Linked DNA regions of Jilunia laotingensis. The protein of the gene in region 1 interacts with the protein of each later gene in a pairwise test. Links are inferred from orthologs where the notes say so. Each region holds a gene or a part of one and is shown in the gene's direction. Other genes may lie near its edges. The genes, in order: recJ and H8744_RS09640.

Region 1 (8,548 bases):
ACTAATTTTTTCTTTCTCCATGCCCTGATTTACTCACGGATAATTTTAATGACTCCGCCCTTTTCTAATTTAATTATACTCGATGGTTTCGGACGGTTCCTGTCGTCCTGACGGTAGCCGACGATATAATCGACCTGCGATTTTACTTCCTCGCTGATCTCGTTGAAATTGGCAGCTCCGGGCTGTCCGCTGATATTGGCGGACGTGGAGACGATGGCTTTACGGAACTGCTGGCAGAGGCGGCGGGAGAACTCTTCGTTCGTCACACGGATACCCACGCTGCCGTCCTCGGCAAGGAGATTCTCGGCAAGGTTACGCGCACCGCCATAAATAATGGTGAGCGGCTTATCGGCCAATTCGATGAGGTCCCACGCCACATCGGGTACATCAGCGACGTAAAAGTCCACTTTCACGGGCGAGTCCACCAGTACGAGCATGGCCTTGCTGTCGGCACGTTTCTTGATCTCGTACACGCGGCGTACTGCATCCGGGTTCGTGGCATCGCACCCGATTCCCCATACGGTGTCGGTAGGATAAAGAATGACTCCTCCCTCCCGCATCACCTGACAAGCTTTTTTAATATCTTCTATCATTTCTTGATTTTATATCTGGTGAGTTTAACGCGCAAAAGTACTACTTTTGTACCGTAATAACAAAGTTTAAGAGAAAACAAATGGAAGAAATTCAGTTTAACCATACCCTGCCTATACAACTACGCTTCAATGATGTAGACAAATTCGGTCACGTCAACAATACCGTTTACTTCTCTTTTTATGACTTAGGCAAAACGGAATATTTCGCTTCCGTCTGCCCGCACGTTGACTGGGAAAAAGACGGCATCGTCGTTGTCCATATAGAAGCCGATTTTCTGGCACAAATCTTTGCCACCGACCATATCGCCGTACAGACGGCAGTTTCCGAAATAGGAACGAAAAGTTTCCACCTGACACAACGGGTCATCGATTTAGAGACCAACGAGGTGAAATGCATCTGCAACTCCGTAATGGTAACCTTCGATCTGGAAAATCATGTATCAAAGCCTCTTACCGAAGAGTGGATCAACGCCATTTGCAAATATGAAGGAAGGGATTTGAGAAGAAAGGGTTGAGAAGGGAAGGGTTGAGAAGGGTTTAAAAGTTCCGGAAGAGGTTTTTCAGATAGGTAAAAGGAAAAATATCCTGATGATTTTATAAGGTTTGATCATCTGTATTTTAACAGGTTGTTCATCGGTGAGGAGGAGGCTATTCATCGGTGAGGAACCGCGTGTTCATCGGTGAGGAACTGGACGTTCATCGGTGAGGAAGAGATCAAATTTTGTAAAATTGGGTAAAGTAAGGTGATGTTCATATATCTACATGACATTTTCCATTATATTTATAAATATTTTACAAAGTAATAAATCTCAGCAGATTTCTATAACAATTCTTGATTTCTCTAAATATATTTTTTATCTTTGACGCATTGCATTAGTGCAAGTGACTCTATGGAACTATGTATAACTTTTAATAACTACTGCTCATGAAAAAACTTATCTATTTATTCTCGATGTTATTACTTTTCTCTAGTTGCACAAGTATGATAGAAAGATGGCTTGGAGGGGATGATTACGAGGAAGAATCTCCTTATCTCAAACACATGCCCGAAAAGACTATGGAAGGCAATAATACCTTTGGTTGCTATATAAATGGCAAGTTGCTGGCAGTGCAGGGCACCAAGGGAAAAGAAGGCTCAGACTTTGTTACCGCCAAACGAATCGAATCTGATAACAATTTTGCTATCGGGTGGTTGCCTGCTTATTATTTAGATATCTCTATAGAATTTGAAGATAAGGATATGGGACATCTATGTGTTAGATTCGACACAACTAATTTGAAAGAGGGTATTAATCATTGCGATATGTTTTGTAACAAATACGCAGTCAATGATTCTGTAGATGTAAATGTAACATTCTTAAATGAGGAAAAGCACATCATTTGCGGTGAATTTGATAAAGCCATTTTGTATGATTCCGACAATATTAAAGACTTTATCACCCTCACAAAGGGACAATTCGATGTGAAATATGAACTTCGTGAATATAACTCTGAAAATCGCTAGATTATGAAAACACAAGTAAGAATTAGTATGCTTGGACTATTTTTATTGATAGCCAATACCACATTAACATAAGACGATAGCTAAAACCAATTACAAAAACATACGAGCATGAAAAAGATCATATTTTCCCTTATCGCACTGTTTAGCTTCAGCCTAAGCTGTCACCCACAATCCTATACTGAAATCAAGAAAACGAAAAAAGCAAAAACGACATCCATTTCTTTAGATCCTCACTTGCAATCACGAAGAACCTTAAGGGGGTACAGAGGATTTATTGACGCAGGTTATGCTTTCGACATATCCGGTCACAAATATAGCAAAAGCACTATTATCAGGGATGAAGCGTCCGACCTGCCCGACTCCGAATACGTGAATTCCAATTATTTTGAGATATCCACCTCCCACGGCTTCCAGTTCAACAACTTTTTCTTTCTGGGCGGTGGTGTAGGTTTGGACTACTATACAGGCAGAGAAGCTTTTTGTGTACCTATTTTTGTGAACTTCAGAGCCAACTTCATGAATAAAAAAGTAACTCCATTCGTAGATGTGAAACTAGGATGTGCCGTAGGCGACTTGATAGGAGTCCATTACTCATTAGCTTTAGGCGCACGCATTGCAACTTCCAAAAAGACGGCAGTCCATCTATCTTTGGAACTCGCTGTTCAAGACAGCGACGAACTCCTGCTGGAAGATGATGATGATTGGCTCTTCGATGCCAAGCCTTACCTATTCACGACATTAGGTTTGAAAGTAGGTTTCGAGTTCTAAACAATTCCAGATACATTTCGAGCCGCCAGCCGGCTCAGGGGGAGTGAAAACTCCCCTCCCTGAAATATTTTCGTCACATTCCACCTGTGCTTACTGTTTTTTTTCGTACTTTTACAGCTTGTTGGGAAGCAACGGCTTTCCAGCACCCTGAGAAAAGAAAAAGAAAAAACAATATATAAAATGAATCACAAATGGAATTATCAACCCATCACATCAGAACAGGCAGAGACAAGCCAGATATTGGCTCAGGAATTAGGCATTAGCCCGATTCTCGGACAACTCCTGGTGCAACGGGGAATCACACGGGCGCATGACGCCCGCAAATTCTTCCGGCCGCAACTGCCCGACCTACACGATCCATTCCTGATGGAGGACATGGACGTGGCAGTGGAACGTCTGAACAAGGCAATGGGAAAGAAAGAACGTATTCTTATTTATGGAGATTATGACGTAGACGGCACAACGGCTGTGGCGTTGGTCTACAAGTTCATCCAACAGTTTTATTCAAACCTGGACTATTACATCCCCGACCGCTATAACGAAGGCTACGGCGTGTCCCACAAAGGAATAGACTATGCTGTTGAAACAGGTGTCAGCCTGATCATCGTACTCGACTGCGGCATCAAGGCTGTGGACGAAATCACGTACGCTAAAGAAAAAGGAATCGATTTCATCATCTGCGACCACCATGTGCCGGATGATGTGTTGCCGCCCGCAGTAGCCATTCTCAACGCCAAGCGACTCGATAACACATACCCCTACGAACACCTCTCGGGTTGCGGGGTAGGCTTCAAGTTCATGCAGGCGTTTGCCATCAGCAATGGCATCGAGTTCCACCATCTCATACCGCTGCTCGACCTGGTGGCAGTCAGCATCGCATCGGACATAGTACCCATCATGGGTGAAAACCGCATCTTGGCACACCACGGGCTGAAACAGTTGAACAGCAACCCGAGTGTGGGCATGAAAGCCATCATCGATGTGTGCGGACTGGCGGACAAAGAGATTACCGTGAGCGACATCGTATTCAAAATCGGGCCTCGCATCAACGCTTCCGGGCGCATCCAAAACGGTAAAGAGGCGGTGGACTTGCTGACAGAAAAGGATTTCTCTGTGGCTCTCGAAAAAGCGAATCAGATCAACCAGTACAATGAGACGCGGAAAGACTTGGACAAGAGCATGACCGAGGAAGCGAACCAAATCGTAGCGCACCTTGACGGATTGGCCGACCGACGTTCCATCGTGATCTACAACGAAGAATGGCACAAAGGCGTCATCGGCATCGTGGCTTCACGATTGACGGAGATCTATTACCGTCCCGCGGTTGTACTGACGCGCACGGACGACATGGCAACCGGATCGGCACGTTCCGTTTCAGGTTTCGATGTATACAAGGCAATAGAACATTGCCGGGATTTGCTTGAAAACTTCGGGGGGCATACTTATGCCGCAGGACTCTCGATGAAAGTAGAGAATGTGGCTGCATTTACGGAACGCTTCGAAAGCTACGTTTCAGAACATATCCTCCCCGAACAGACCAGTGCCGTAATAGAGATCGATGCGGAGATCGACTTCCGGGACATCACTCCGAAGTTCTACAACGATTTGAAGAAGTTCAACCCCTTCGGCCCTGACAACCAGAAACCCGTATTCTGCACCCATCATGTATACGACTACGGAACAAGCAAAGTGGTGGGCCGTGACCAGGAACATATCAAACTGGAACTGGTTGACAACAAGTCCAACAATGTAATGAACGGCATCGCCTTCGGACAGAGTTCGCATGTACGCTACATCAAGACCAAACGTTCCTTCGACATCTGCTACACCATCGAAGAGAATACGCACAAGCGAGGAGAAGTGCAGCTGCTGATAGAGGACATCATGCCGATTGAAGAAAACTGATTAATTAATAATTAAAAATGAATAATGAATAACGAAGAAAGAAGGAGTTGTTCATTATTCATTTTTAATTATTAATTATTAATTGAATACCATGTCTTATCAGGAAATACTCAAACAATACTGGGGATATGACACCTTCCGGGGAATCCAGGAAAAGATCATCAACAGCATTGGAGAAGGACGGGACACGCTGGGACTGATGCCGACAGGAGGTGGTAAATCAATCACCTTCCAAGTTCCGGCTCTCGCCAAAGAAGGCTTGTGCATCGTGATCACCCCACTCATCGCTTTGATGAAAGACCAGGTACAAAATCTTCGTCAACGGGGCATAAAAGCCGTAGCCATCTATTCCGGCATGACCCGGCAGGAAATACTGGTCGCACTGGAAAACTGCATCTTCGGTGACTACAAATTCCTCTATATCTCCCCCGAACGACTGGATACAGAGATATTTAAAATCAAACTTCGTTCCATGAAGGTGAGCATGATCACCGTGGACGAGAGCCATTGCATCTCCCAATGGGGTTACGATTTCCGACCGGCTTACTTAAAGATAGCCGATATCCGCGACCTACTCCCCGGGATTCCTGTACTTGCCTTGACAGCCACAGCCACTCCCGAAGTGGTAAAAGACATCCAAACGCGGTTGAAGTTCAAGCAGGAAAACGTGTTCCGCATGAGCTTTGAACGGAAAAACCTAGCCTACATCGTCCGCCCGACAGAAAACAAAACAGCCGAGCTTCTCCACATCCTCCGCCGGATGACGGGAAGCGCCATCGTCTACGTCCGTAGCCGACGACGTACCAAGGAAATTTCCGAACTGCTGGTCAACGAAGGCATCACAGCCGAGTTTTACCATGCCGGGCTGGACAATGCCGTCAAAGACCTCCGCCAGAGGCGATGGCAATCCGGAGAATCGCGTGTCATGGTGGCAACCAACGCTTTCGGAATGGGAATAGACAAACCGGATGTCCGCATCGTTATCCATTTAGACCTGCCGGACTCTCCCGAAGCCTACTTCCAGGAAGCGGGACGTGCCGGACGTGACGGAGAAAAGGCATATGCCGTCATTCTCCATTCCAAATCGGATAAAGCCACGCTACACAGACGTATTCCCGATACCTTCCCCGACAAAGGCTACATCAAGGACGTCTACGAGCATCTGCAATATTATTACCAGATGGCGATGGGCGATGGACTGGGATGCACCAAGGAATTCAATCTTGAAGAGTTTTGCCGGAAGTTCAAGCACTTTCCCGTTCCGGTAGACAGTGCCCTCAAGATACTTACCCAAGCCGGATACCTGGAATATACCGATGAACAGGACAACGCTTCACGTATCTTGTTCACCCTGCGACGTGAAGAACTTTACAAACTCCGTGAGATGGGAAAAGAAGCGGAAGCCTTGATACAAGTCATCCTCCGTTCTTACACCGGTTTATTCACTGATTACGCTTATATCAGCGAAGATACCCTTTCCGTCCGGACAGGATTGACACGCCAACAAGTCTACAACATTCTCGTAATGATCTCCAAACGCCGGATCATCGACTACATCCCACACAAAAAGACACCTTATATAATATATACGCGCGAGCGCGTGGAATTGAACCGACTGCACATACCACCCTCCGTCTACGAGGAACGCAGGAAACGCTATGAAGCCCGCATACAGGCCATGGTGGAATATGTCACTTCGAAAACAGCTTGCCGAAGCCGGATGCTCCTCCGATACTTCGGTGAAAAGAATCTGCATAACTGCGGCCAATGCGATGTATGCATCAGCCACCGGACCAGCGATGAGGTCTCTACCGTGACTTTCGAAGCATTGAAAGAAAAGTTGCTCCATTTGCTGAAAGCCACCCCCCTCACCCCTGCCAAAGTGGAAGAACTAATAGAAACAGACAAAGAAGTGCTGACACAAGTCATCCAATATCTGTTGGAAGAAGGAGAGATTGAAATGAGGGACGGGATGCTATGGGATAAATAGGCTTGCACCCTCTCACCACATCTAAGATTTATAGAACTGAACCGTATCATTATCAAAACTATTTTCCTTACATTTGCAGTCAGAATCAAATAAACACATATACATATGCCAAACTTCTTTAAATCTTTCTTCTCCGGAAAGTCCGACACACCGGAGAATGAAAAGCAGAAAGCTGATCAAAAGAACTTTGAAATCTTCAAATACGACGGGTTACGTGCGCAACGCATGGGACGGCCGGATTATGCCGTGAAATGTTTTACCGAAGCCCTTGCCATTGAAGAGGATTTTGAAACTATGGGATATCTGAGCCAGATTTACATCCAAATGACTGAATTGGATAAAGCCCGAGAAATACTGAACCGCATGGCTGAAATGGAACCTACACTGACTTCCACTTTCCTTACCATTGCCAACGTCTGCTACATGCAGGAAGATTATGAAAGCATGGAAGCCGCTGCCACAAAAGCCATCGAACTGGAAGAAGGAAACGCCATGGCACATTACCTGCTGGGCAAAGCCATGAATGGAGCGGGCAACGATCTCATGACCATAGCCCACCTGACCAAAGCGATCGTTCTGAAAGATGATTTCACCGAAGCACGCCTGTTGCGTGCAGAAGCATTGCTGAAAATGAATCAACTGAGTGAAGCTTCCGAAGATATAGATGCTATCCTCGCCCAAAATCCGGACGAAGAAGCAGGTATCCTGCTCCACGGAAAACTGAAAGAAGCGGAAGGAAAACCGGAAGAAGCGGAAGCGGATTACCTTCATGTCACCGAAATGAATCCATTCAATGAACAAGCTTATCTCTACTTGGGACAACTTTTCATTACGCAAAAGAAGCTATCCGAAGCTATCGCCCTTTTCGATGAAGCCATCGACCTAAACCCCAATTTCGGAGCTGCCTATCATGAACGAGGACGGGCCAAACTCCTCAACGGAGATAAAGACGGCTCCATAGAGGACATGAAGAAAGCACTCGAACTGAATCCGAAAGAGAGCGAAAACCTGAACGGACAATTCGGCAATCAAGCAGAAAAGCCAAGCGACAGCGTGTTTGGAGGATTGATTTAGACAAACCTAAATACGGGTTCCTAAACTCGGGAAGAAAGATGAGCGAAATTTAAGCAAGCACCAACCGGAGCAGCCTCTAACAAAAAGAACAAAATCATAGCAAATGCAAAAAAAGATCTCTTTTTGCTTGCATTTAAAAGAAAAGTATTACTTTTGTCCCGTAATCAAAACAGAAGCATGAACGTTATGAACATATTCACTTTTACATATTACTTCTTTTTTTACTTTTACTTTAGCCAGAAAGTAGAGCGGGAGTTTGTATGTATCAAGTGACAGTGATGCTTAAGAACTGAATGAGTAAAGTAATCATATGAATCCCGCTCCGAAATGGATGCGGGATTTTTTTATATATATCATCAAAGGAAATGAAAAAGATAGCAATTCAAGGGACACTCGGGTCATACCATGACATCGCCGCGCACAAGTACTTCGAAGGGGAGGAAATAGAGTTAATCTGTTGTTCTACTTTCGAAGATGTGTTCCAGTCCATTCGCAAGGACAGCCAGGTCATCGGTATGCTCGCCATCGAAAATACCATTGCCGGAAGCCTGTTGCACAACAATGAACTATTACGTAGCAGCGGCACACAGATCATCGGTGAATACAAACTACGCATCTCGCACAGCTTCGTTTGCCTGCCCGAGGAGGACTGGGACGATATCACGGAAGTCAACTCCCACCCCATCGCCTTGATGCAATGTCGCGAATTCCTGC
Region 2 (8,495 bases), 210 kb from region 1 along the record:
CAACGTCGCGAAATACTATTGGGAACCAATCAATTCCCGAACTTCAATGAAAAAGCAGGTGACAAGAGACCGGTTGAGGCGAAATGTTGCTGTGGCGGACACGATACTTGCGAAAAAGATGTCGCAACACTGAATTTTGACCGTGCTGCCAGTGAATTCGAAGCGTTACGTCTTGAAACCGAAGCATCCGGTAAACGTCCGAAAGCATTTATGCTTACTATCGGTAATTTGGCTATGCGCCAGGCTCGTGCCCAGTATTCTTGCAATTTCTTGGCTTGTGCCGGATATGAGGTAGTTGATAATCTCGGTTTCGAAACCGTTGAGGCCGGTGTAGAAGCAGCGATGGCTGCTAAGGCTGATATCGTTGTGATTTGTTCTAGCGATGATGAATATGCACAGTATGCTATTCCTGCATTCAACGCTCTGAACGGCCGTGCTTTGTTTATCGTTGCCGGTAATCCTGAATGTGCTGAAGAGCTGAAAGCAGCCGGTATCGAGAACTTCATCCATGTACGTGTCAACGTGCTTGAAACACTTAAAGAGTTCAACGCTAAATTATTGAAGTAAGATGAGAAAAGATTTTAAAAACTTAGATATCTACGCAGCATTCCAGCCCGCCAACGGAGCTGAATGGCAAAAGGCTAACGGAATCGAAGCTAACTGGAAGACTCCGGAACACATCTGCGTGAAGCCTGTTTATACAAAAGAAGACCTTGAAGGAATGGAGCATTTGGAATATGCTGCCGGACTTCCTCCATATCTGCGTGGTCCGTATTCAGTGATGTATACTCTTCGTCCTTGGACCATCCGTCAGTATGCCGGATTCTCCACTGCAGAGGAATCAAATGCATTCTATCGCCGTAACCTTGCTTCCGGACAGAAAGGTTTGTCAGTGGCATTCGACTTGGCTACTCACCGTGGCTACGACCCAGATCATGAACGTGTAGTTGGTGATGTAGGTAAAGCCGGTGTGTCTATCTGTTCGCTTGAGAATATGAAGGTTTTGTTCGATGGCATTCCTTTGAATAAAATGTCGGTATCCATGACCATGAACGGTGCCGTACTTCCGATTATGGCATTCTATATCAACGCAGGATTGGAGCAAGGTGCCAAACTTGAAGAGATGGCAGGTACTATCCAGAACGATATCTTAAAAGAATTCATGGTGCGTAACACTTACATCTATCCGCCTGCATTCTCAATGAAGATTATTTCCGATATCTTTGAGTATACTTCACAGAAGATGCCGAAGTTCAACTCCATCTCCATTTCCGGTTATCACATGCAGGAAGCAGGTGCTACGGCAGATATCGAGTTGGCATATACGTTGGCTGACGGCTTGGAATATCTTCGTGCCGGAACGGCTGCAGGTATCGATATCGATGCTTTCGCTCCGCGTCTGTCATTCTTCTGGGCTATCGGAACTAATCACTTCATGGAGATTGCCAAAATGCGTGCCGCACGTATGCTTTGGGCTAAGATCGTGAAACAGTTCAATCCGAAGAACCCGAAATCATTGGCATTGCGTACTCACTGCCAGACTTCCGGTTGGTCGCTGACCGAACAAGATCCGTTCAACAATGTAGGACGTACTTGTATCGAAGCTATGGCTGCTGCGCTCGGACATACTCAGTCATTGCATACCAACGCATTGGATGAGGCTATTGCCCTGCCGACTGATTTCTCCGCCCGTATTGCACGTAATACTCAGATTTATATTCAGGAAGAAACTTATGTTTGCAAGAACGTTGACCCATGGGGCGGTTCTTACTACGTGGAAACCCTGACGAATGAATTAGCTCATAGTGCTTGGGAGCATATTCAGGAAATTGAAAAGCTGGGAGGTATGGCAAAGGCTATCGAAACCGGTATTCCAAAGATGCGTATCGAAGAAGCAGCAGCTCGTGCCCAGGCTCGTATTGACTCCGGATCACAGACGATTGTCGGAGTGAACAAATACCGTCTGGAGAAAGAAGCTCCGATCGATATTCTTGAAATCGATAATACTGCTGTTCGTCTGGAACAGATTGAGAACCTGAAACGTTTGAAAGAAGGCCGTAACCAGGCAGAGGTAGACAAGGCGCTGGCTGCCATCACCGAATGTGTGAAGACAGGCAAGGGTAATTTGCTCGAACTGGCTGTAGAAGCAGCCCACGTTCGTGCTACACTGGGTGAAATCTCATCTGCTTGCGAACAAATAGTAGGACGTTATAAAGCAATAATCAGAACGATATCAGGCGTGTATTCATCAGAAAGCAAAGGTGACGCTGACTTCAAGCGTGCCTGCGAACTCACCGAGAAGTTTGCGAAGAAAGAGGGTCGTCAACCCCGTATTATGATTGCCAAGATGGGACAGGACGGTCACGACCGCGGTGCCAAAGTTGTGGCAACCGGTTATGCTGACTGCGGTTTTGATGTGGATATGGGACCGTTGTTCCAGACTCCTGCCGAGGCTGCCCGCGAAGCTGTGGAAAACGACGTTCATGTAGTAGGTGTTTCTTCACTGGCTGCTGGACACAAGACGTTGGTTCCGCAAATCATTGAAGAGTTGAAGAAGTTAGGTCGTGAAGATATTGTAGTTATTGCCGGTGGCGTAATCCCTGCGCAGGACTATGACTTCCTCTATAAAGCTGGTGTGGCTGCCATCTTTGGTCCCGGAACTCCGGTGGCTAAAGCTGCTTGCCAGATTCTTGAAATCCTGATGGACGAAGAATAAAAACAAGTCTTTAATATGTTAAAATAAGGGCGGGGTATTGTAAAATGCCTCGCCCTCTTTATTAAAGAATGTTGTATCTGATGCTTTTATGACCTCATAGTTTGCTAATTTGCAAGAAATCCCTACCTTTGCAATGTGTTTTTCATAGTATTAGATTTAAGGTTAACAAAGGTTGGAGTACAGCGGTACTCCTTTTTTTTTGCCCATACCTTAAAATTATCTACCTTTGCACGGTTTAATAATGAATAAAGAATGATAGTTTGCATTGCCGAAAAGCCCTCTGTGGCGCGTGATATAGCCGACATACTCGGAGCCAGGACCAAAAAAGAAGGATATATTGAAGGGAACGGATACCAAGTGACATGGACATTCGGTCATCTTTGTACACTGAAGGAGCCGCACGAATATTCTGCCGGATGGAAGTCGTGGAGTTTGGGCAGTTTGCCTATGATTCCGCCACGTTTCGGAATCAAACTGATTGAAAACCCAACCTACGAAAAGCAATTCCATATCATTGAAGGCCTTATGCAGCAAGCCGACGAAATCATCAACTGTGGTGATGCCGGCCAAGAGGGAGAATTGATCCAACGGTGGGTGATGCAAAAAGCGGGAGTTCGTTGCCCGGTAAAGCGGCTTTGGATTTCCTCATTGACGGAGGAAGCTATCAAGGAAGGATTTGCCAAATTGAAAGATCAGTCCGATTTTCAACCCTTGTATGAAGCAGGCATGAGCCGTGCCATCGGTGACTGGTTGCTGGGTATGAACGCAACCCGTCTTTATACGGTTAAATATGGGCAAAACCGTCAGGTGCTTTCCATCGGGCGTGTACAAACACCGACTTTAGCATTGATTGTGAATCGCCAACAAGAGATTGAGAATTTTCAACCCAAGCAATATTGGGAACTGAAGACTGTCTATCGGGATACCACTTTTTCAGCCCTTATTCGTAAGAGCGATGAAGAACTGGCAGCTGAGGAAGAGAAATCAGGTGGAAAGGTGAAACGAACCGAGAACCCAGGTATCGATCCCATTGCCAGCAGCGAGGAAGGAGCCGCTTTGGTGGAACGTATCAAAGACTTGCCTTTCACAGTGACTTCTGTCGCCAAAAAAGATGGCAAGGAATATGCCCCCCGTTTGTTCGACCTTACCTCCCTACAGGTAGAGTGTAATAAGAAATACGCTTATTCGGCAGACGAAACCTTAAAACTGATCCAATCGCTATACGAAAAGAAGGTGACGACTTATCCGCGTGTCGATACGACTTTCCTTAGTGATGATATTTATCCCAAATGTCCTGCTATATTAAAAGGATTGCGTGATTATGAAATCCATACGGCATCGCTTGAGGGTACGAAGCTGCCTAAGTCTAAAAAGGTGTTCGACAGTTCGAAAGTGACCGATCACCACGCTATCATTCCAACGGGTGTTTATCCGCAGAATCTGACGGACATGGAGCGCAAGGTTTTCGATCTGATTGCCCGGCGGTTTATCGCAGTGTTCTACCCGGATTGTAAGATATCCACCACTACGGTGATGGGTGAAGTCGATGCGATTGAATTTAAAGTGACGGGTAAACAAATTATTGACCCGGGTTGGCGTGTAGTCTTTGCCAAGGAGGTGAATGATGCATCAGACGAGAAAGAGGGTGAAGAGGAAAATGTACTGCCTGCTTTTGTGAAAGGCGAAAACGGGCCTCATATACCTAATCTGGCGGAAAAGTGGACGCAACCTCCCCGTCCTTATACCGAAGCGACCTTGCTGAGGGCAATGGAAACGGCAGGTAAGCTGGTCGATAATGATGAATTACGTGATGCGTTGAAGGAGAACGGTATAGGCCGTCCGTCTACTCGTGCTGCTATTATTGAGACGCTTTTTAAACGCAATTATATCCGTAAGGAAAGGAAAAACTTGATAGCGACCCCGACCGGGGTGGAATTGATCGGACTTATTCATGAAGAGCTGCTGAAGTCTGCCGAACTGACGGGTATCTGGGAAAAGAAACTTCGTGAGATAGAAAAGAAAACATATAATGCTCGCCAGTTTTTGGAAGAGTTGAAACAGATGGTAGGTGAGATCGTGATGAGTGTTTTGAGCGATAATACCAACCGTCGTATCACGATCCAGGAGGCGGTACAGGCAGCACCGGAGAAAGAGAAAAAGGAAACAAAAAAACGGGTTCGGAAACTGTCTGCACCCAAAGAGAAAAAAAAGGATGGGGTGGCGGTAGCTTCTTCCGCTGATTCGTTGGAAGGAAAAATATGCCCGGTCTGTGGGAAAGGCGTCATTTTGAAAGGGAATAAAGCTTACGGTTGTTCGGAATGGAAGAACGGATGTACTTTCCGTCAGTCTTTTGATTCGGAAGGTTGATATTGTCGATTTCGGGCGACTTCTATTTTTGCTCGTCAGGTACGTTTGAATATTCTGAGGTTACTTTTGTGTTTTATCTGTTGAGAATTATTCTTCACCCTTGTGGAAGGGTGGCTTGCAAAGACTTTGTATAATATTGAATAATCTAAAAAATAAATCATTGATAATCAGATGATATTGATGGCTATTTTACCTCGGTGATCAACGACCTCTTCCTCGGTGATGAACAGCCCCTTCATCGGTGACTAAGCCGCCCTTCATCGGTGATCTCCAAGGTAGTCCCCGGTGATGGAGAATATCAGGAATGCCGGACACTCGTCCATGTAAACATTATTCTTTGGATCCGATCTAAAGAGACGAGAGAAGAATGCTCTATCCCCTCCTTCAACGAACCATGTTTCGGGTTAGCCACTGCTTTTTATGTTTCTTCCTGACAATAAATCAAGCCTATTTAAGTTTATATATTCAGTATGTTCCGCAATTTCATTTATTATATACTTGTCCTTTTACTATTTACTTCCTGTGGTGCAGGGCGTAGTCTGAAGAAAGCCGAGCAAAGTTATGCACGCGGTGAGTATTTTGATGCCGCGAAATATTATAGAAAGGCTTATGCCGCCACTCCTGCAAAACAACGGAAACAGCGCGGTGTGATAGCTTATAAGATGGCGGATTGTTACCGCCTTATCAATTATACAGTACGTGCAAAGGGGGCTTATATGAATGCCATCCGTTACAATTATCCCGATTCGATCACCTTTTTTTATCTCGCTGAAAGCCAACGGAAAAACGGAGAATATAAGCCCGCTGCCGCTTCATATAAGACTTATCTCGACTTTCGCCCGAATGATACGCTGGCATTGAACGGTTTGATATCCTGCCAGTTGGCGCAGAAATGGAAGGAGCATCCTACGCGATATACCGTGAAGCGTGTCCCCATCTTCTTTTCCCGTCGTGCGGATTACTCCCCCATGTATGCCGGAGAAGATGCGGATATTCTGTACTTCACTTCTACCCGAAACGAAGCAAAAGGGAATGACCTGAATGGCATAACCGGCATGAAAAGTGCCGATATATTCCAGTCGAAGCTTGACGAGAAGAAGAACTGGCAGAAGCCCGAACCGCTGGAGTCGGAAGTCAACAGCGAATATGAAGACGGTGCCTGCACCTTTTCTGCGGACGGGAAAACGATGTACTTCACCCGTTGCCGTACCTCTCCCGAATCACCGGTATATGCCGAAATATATTCATCTGCCCGTACGGGAGCCAATTGGGGAACACCGACCAAGTGTGCCATATTGAACGACTCGCTTTCTTCCGTTGCCCACCCTGCCATGTCTCCTGTCGGTGATTTCCTTTATTTTGTCTCCGATATGCCCGGAGGCTATGGCGGACTTGACCTCTGGCGTATCAATGTAGTGCAAGATGGTTTCGGATATGTTGATAATCTCGGGCCGGAAATCAATACTGCCGGAGATGAAATGTTCCCTACTTTCGGACCGAAAGGGGAACTGTACTTTTCCTCCAACGGCCATCCCGGTATGGGAGGACTTGATATCTTCCGGGCTGTACAGGATACGCTGTCAGGGAAATGGAAAGTTGAGAACATGCGTTCACCCCTGAATTCAGCGAGTGATGATTTCGGAATGACCTTCGAGCCGGGACATCCGCGTGGATTCTTCTCCTCCAACCGGGGGGATGCCCGTGGTTGGGATCATATCTACAGTTTTGAACTTCCCGAAGTCAATCACGTCCTTACGGGTTGGGTGTATGATAAAGAAGGCGATCCTTTGCCTGATGCCTTGGTGACTATAGTCGGTGATGACGGTACATATTTGAAAATCAACGTAAAGAAGGATGGCTCTTTCGTGCAACAGCTCACTCCGGGGCAACGTTATGTCATGTTGGCCTCTTGTCGCGGCTTTCTGAACGGGAAGCAGGAGTTGACTACCGATACTGCGCAGGTAGATCGCAATTATGAAGCAGAGTTTCCGTTGGCATCCATCACGCGTCCGGTACTGATAGAGAATATCTTTTATGAATTCGACCGTGCCGACCTGACACCGGCTTCTACTACCGCACTGGACGAGCTTATCCGTCTGTTGAATGACAACCCGAACGTGACCATCGAACTGGCCGCCCACTGTGACTATAAAGGCAATGATGCATATAATGAGCGTTTGTCTCAAAGGCGTGCCGAGTCGGTGGTACGCTATCTGATCAAAGGCGGCATTGCTAATGACCGTCTTACGGCAAAAGGTTATGGAGAGTCGAAACCTAAGGTGGTCAATAAGTCCGTACTGAAGTCTGCCCCCTTCCTCAAGATCGGAGATGTATTGACCGAAGAGTTCATCAAGACATTGCCACTCGACCAGCAAGAGATATGCAATGCCATCAACCGTCGTACCGAATTCCAAGTATTGCGTACCACTTACGGGCTTTATCAATAAAATCTTTCCCGTTTATAAACTTCATTATCACTACATTTGTTGTTGAGGGTAGTATCAACAAAGGCCAGTTGAATGAGCGATCCACCCGGTCGGTCGTTGAACTGGACGATTAATTTATTAAAAGAAGATGATGGTGTTTAAAAAGCAAGTGATGCCTCTATTGGCATTGGCTGCTGCGCTCTCAGTGAACGTGCAGCAATCGGAAGCCTGTACCCGTGCAGTGTATGCCGGTCCGGACAATATGATAGTGACGGGACGTACGATGGATTGGAAGGAAGATATACAGTCCAATCTTTATCTTTTCCCCCGTGGTATAAAACGGGCAAGCTTTGATCAGGGAGATTTTCTTACCTGGACTTCTAAATACGGCAGTATCGTTGCTTCGGCCTATGATATCGGTGTGTGCGATGGCATGAATGAGAAAGGGCTTGTGGCTAACCTGCTCTTTTTGCCCGAATCTATTTATGTGCGTCCGGGCGACACGCGGCCGGTTATGGGAATTGGCATCTGGACTCAGTATGTCCTCGATAATTTCGCCACGGTGCGTGAAGCTGTGGAGGAACTGAAAAAAGAGACTTTCCGCATCGATGCTCCTCACTTGCCGAATGGTTCACCTGCTACTTTGCATATGTCCATTTCCGATGCGACGGGCAATAATGCCATTCTCGAGTATATCGATGGTTATCTGGAGATTCATGAAGGCAAAGAGTATAAGGTGATGACTAATTCTCCAAGATATGACTTACAACTGGCTGTCAATGATTATTGGAAAGAGGTGGGCGGTTTGCAGATGCTGCCCGGCACCAACCGTTCAAGCGACCGCTTTGTGCGGGCCTCCTTCTATGTGGATGCCATTCCGCAGATATCCGATCCTAAGATTGCCGTCCCCAGTTTGTTGAGCGTAATTCGTAACGTGTCCGTGCCGTTCGGCATTTCTACTCCGGATAAGCCTTATATCTCTTCCA

What was found.
Region 2: the proteins of recJ (region 1) and H8744_RS09640 interact in binary tests that used the Escherichia coli proteins (3 or more experiments, as listed by UniProt). The link is inferred for Jilunia laotingensis from one-to-one orthologs.

What each region holds. Positions count from the first base shown.
Region 1 is NZ_JACRTF010000001.1:2,305,456-2,314,003, reverse strand. Bases 2,420-5,407 are described here. They hold recJ (single-stranded-DNA-specific exonuclease RecJ), read left to right. Parts: upstream 2,420-3,045; coding sequence 3,046-4,770; downstream 4,771-5,407. Other genes in these bases: H8744_RS08740 (RecQ family ATP-dependent DNA helicase), read left to right, coding at 4,862-5,407; H8744_RS08750 (hypothetical protein), read left to right, coding at 2,420-2,865. Outside these bases: H8744_RS08770 (chloride channel protein), read right to left, coding at 1-21; H8744_RS08765 (L-threonylcarbamoyladenylate synthase), read right to left, coding at 30-593; H8744_RS08760 (acyl-CoA thioesterase), read left to right, coding at 674-1,108; H8744_RS08755 (Riean_0653 family protein), read left to right, coding at 1,519-2,097; more of H8744_RS08750, read left to right, coding at 2,206-2,419; more of H8744_RS08740, read left to right, coding at 5,408-6,760; H8744_RS08735 (tetratricopeptide repeat protein), read left to right, coding at 6,866-7,834; H8744_RS08730 (prephenate dehydratase), read left to right, coding at 8,200-8,548. UniProt on the Escherichia coli protein: Single-stranded-DNA-specific exonuclease.
Region 2 is NZ_JACRTF010000001.1:2,518,571-2,527,065, forward strand. What follows is about bases 2,591-5,525. They hold H8744_RS09640 (DNA topoisomerase 3), read left to right. Parts: upstream 2,591-2,968; coding sequence 2,969-5,083; downstream 5,084-5,525. Other genes in these bases: scpA (methylmalonyl-CoA mutase), read left to right, coding at 2,591-2,716. Outside these bases: mutA (methylmalonyl-CoA mutase small subunit), read left to right, coding at 1-567; more of scpA, read left to right, coding at 569-2,590; PorE family type IX secretion system protein, read left to right, coding at 5,554-7,530; H8744_RS09650 (linear amide C-N hydrolase), read left to right, coding at 7,682-8,495.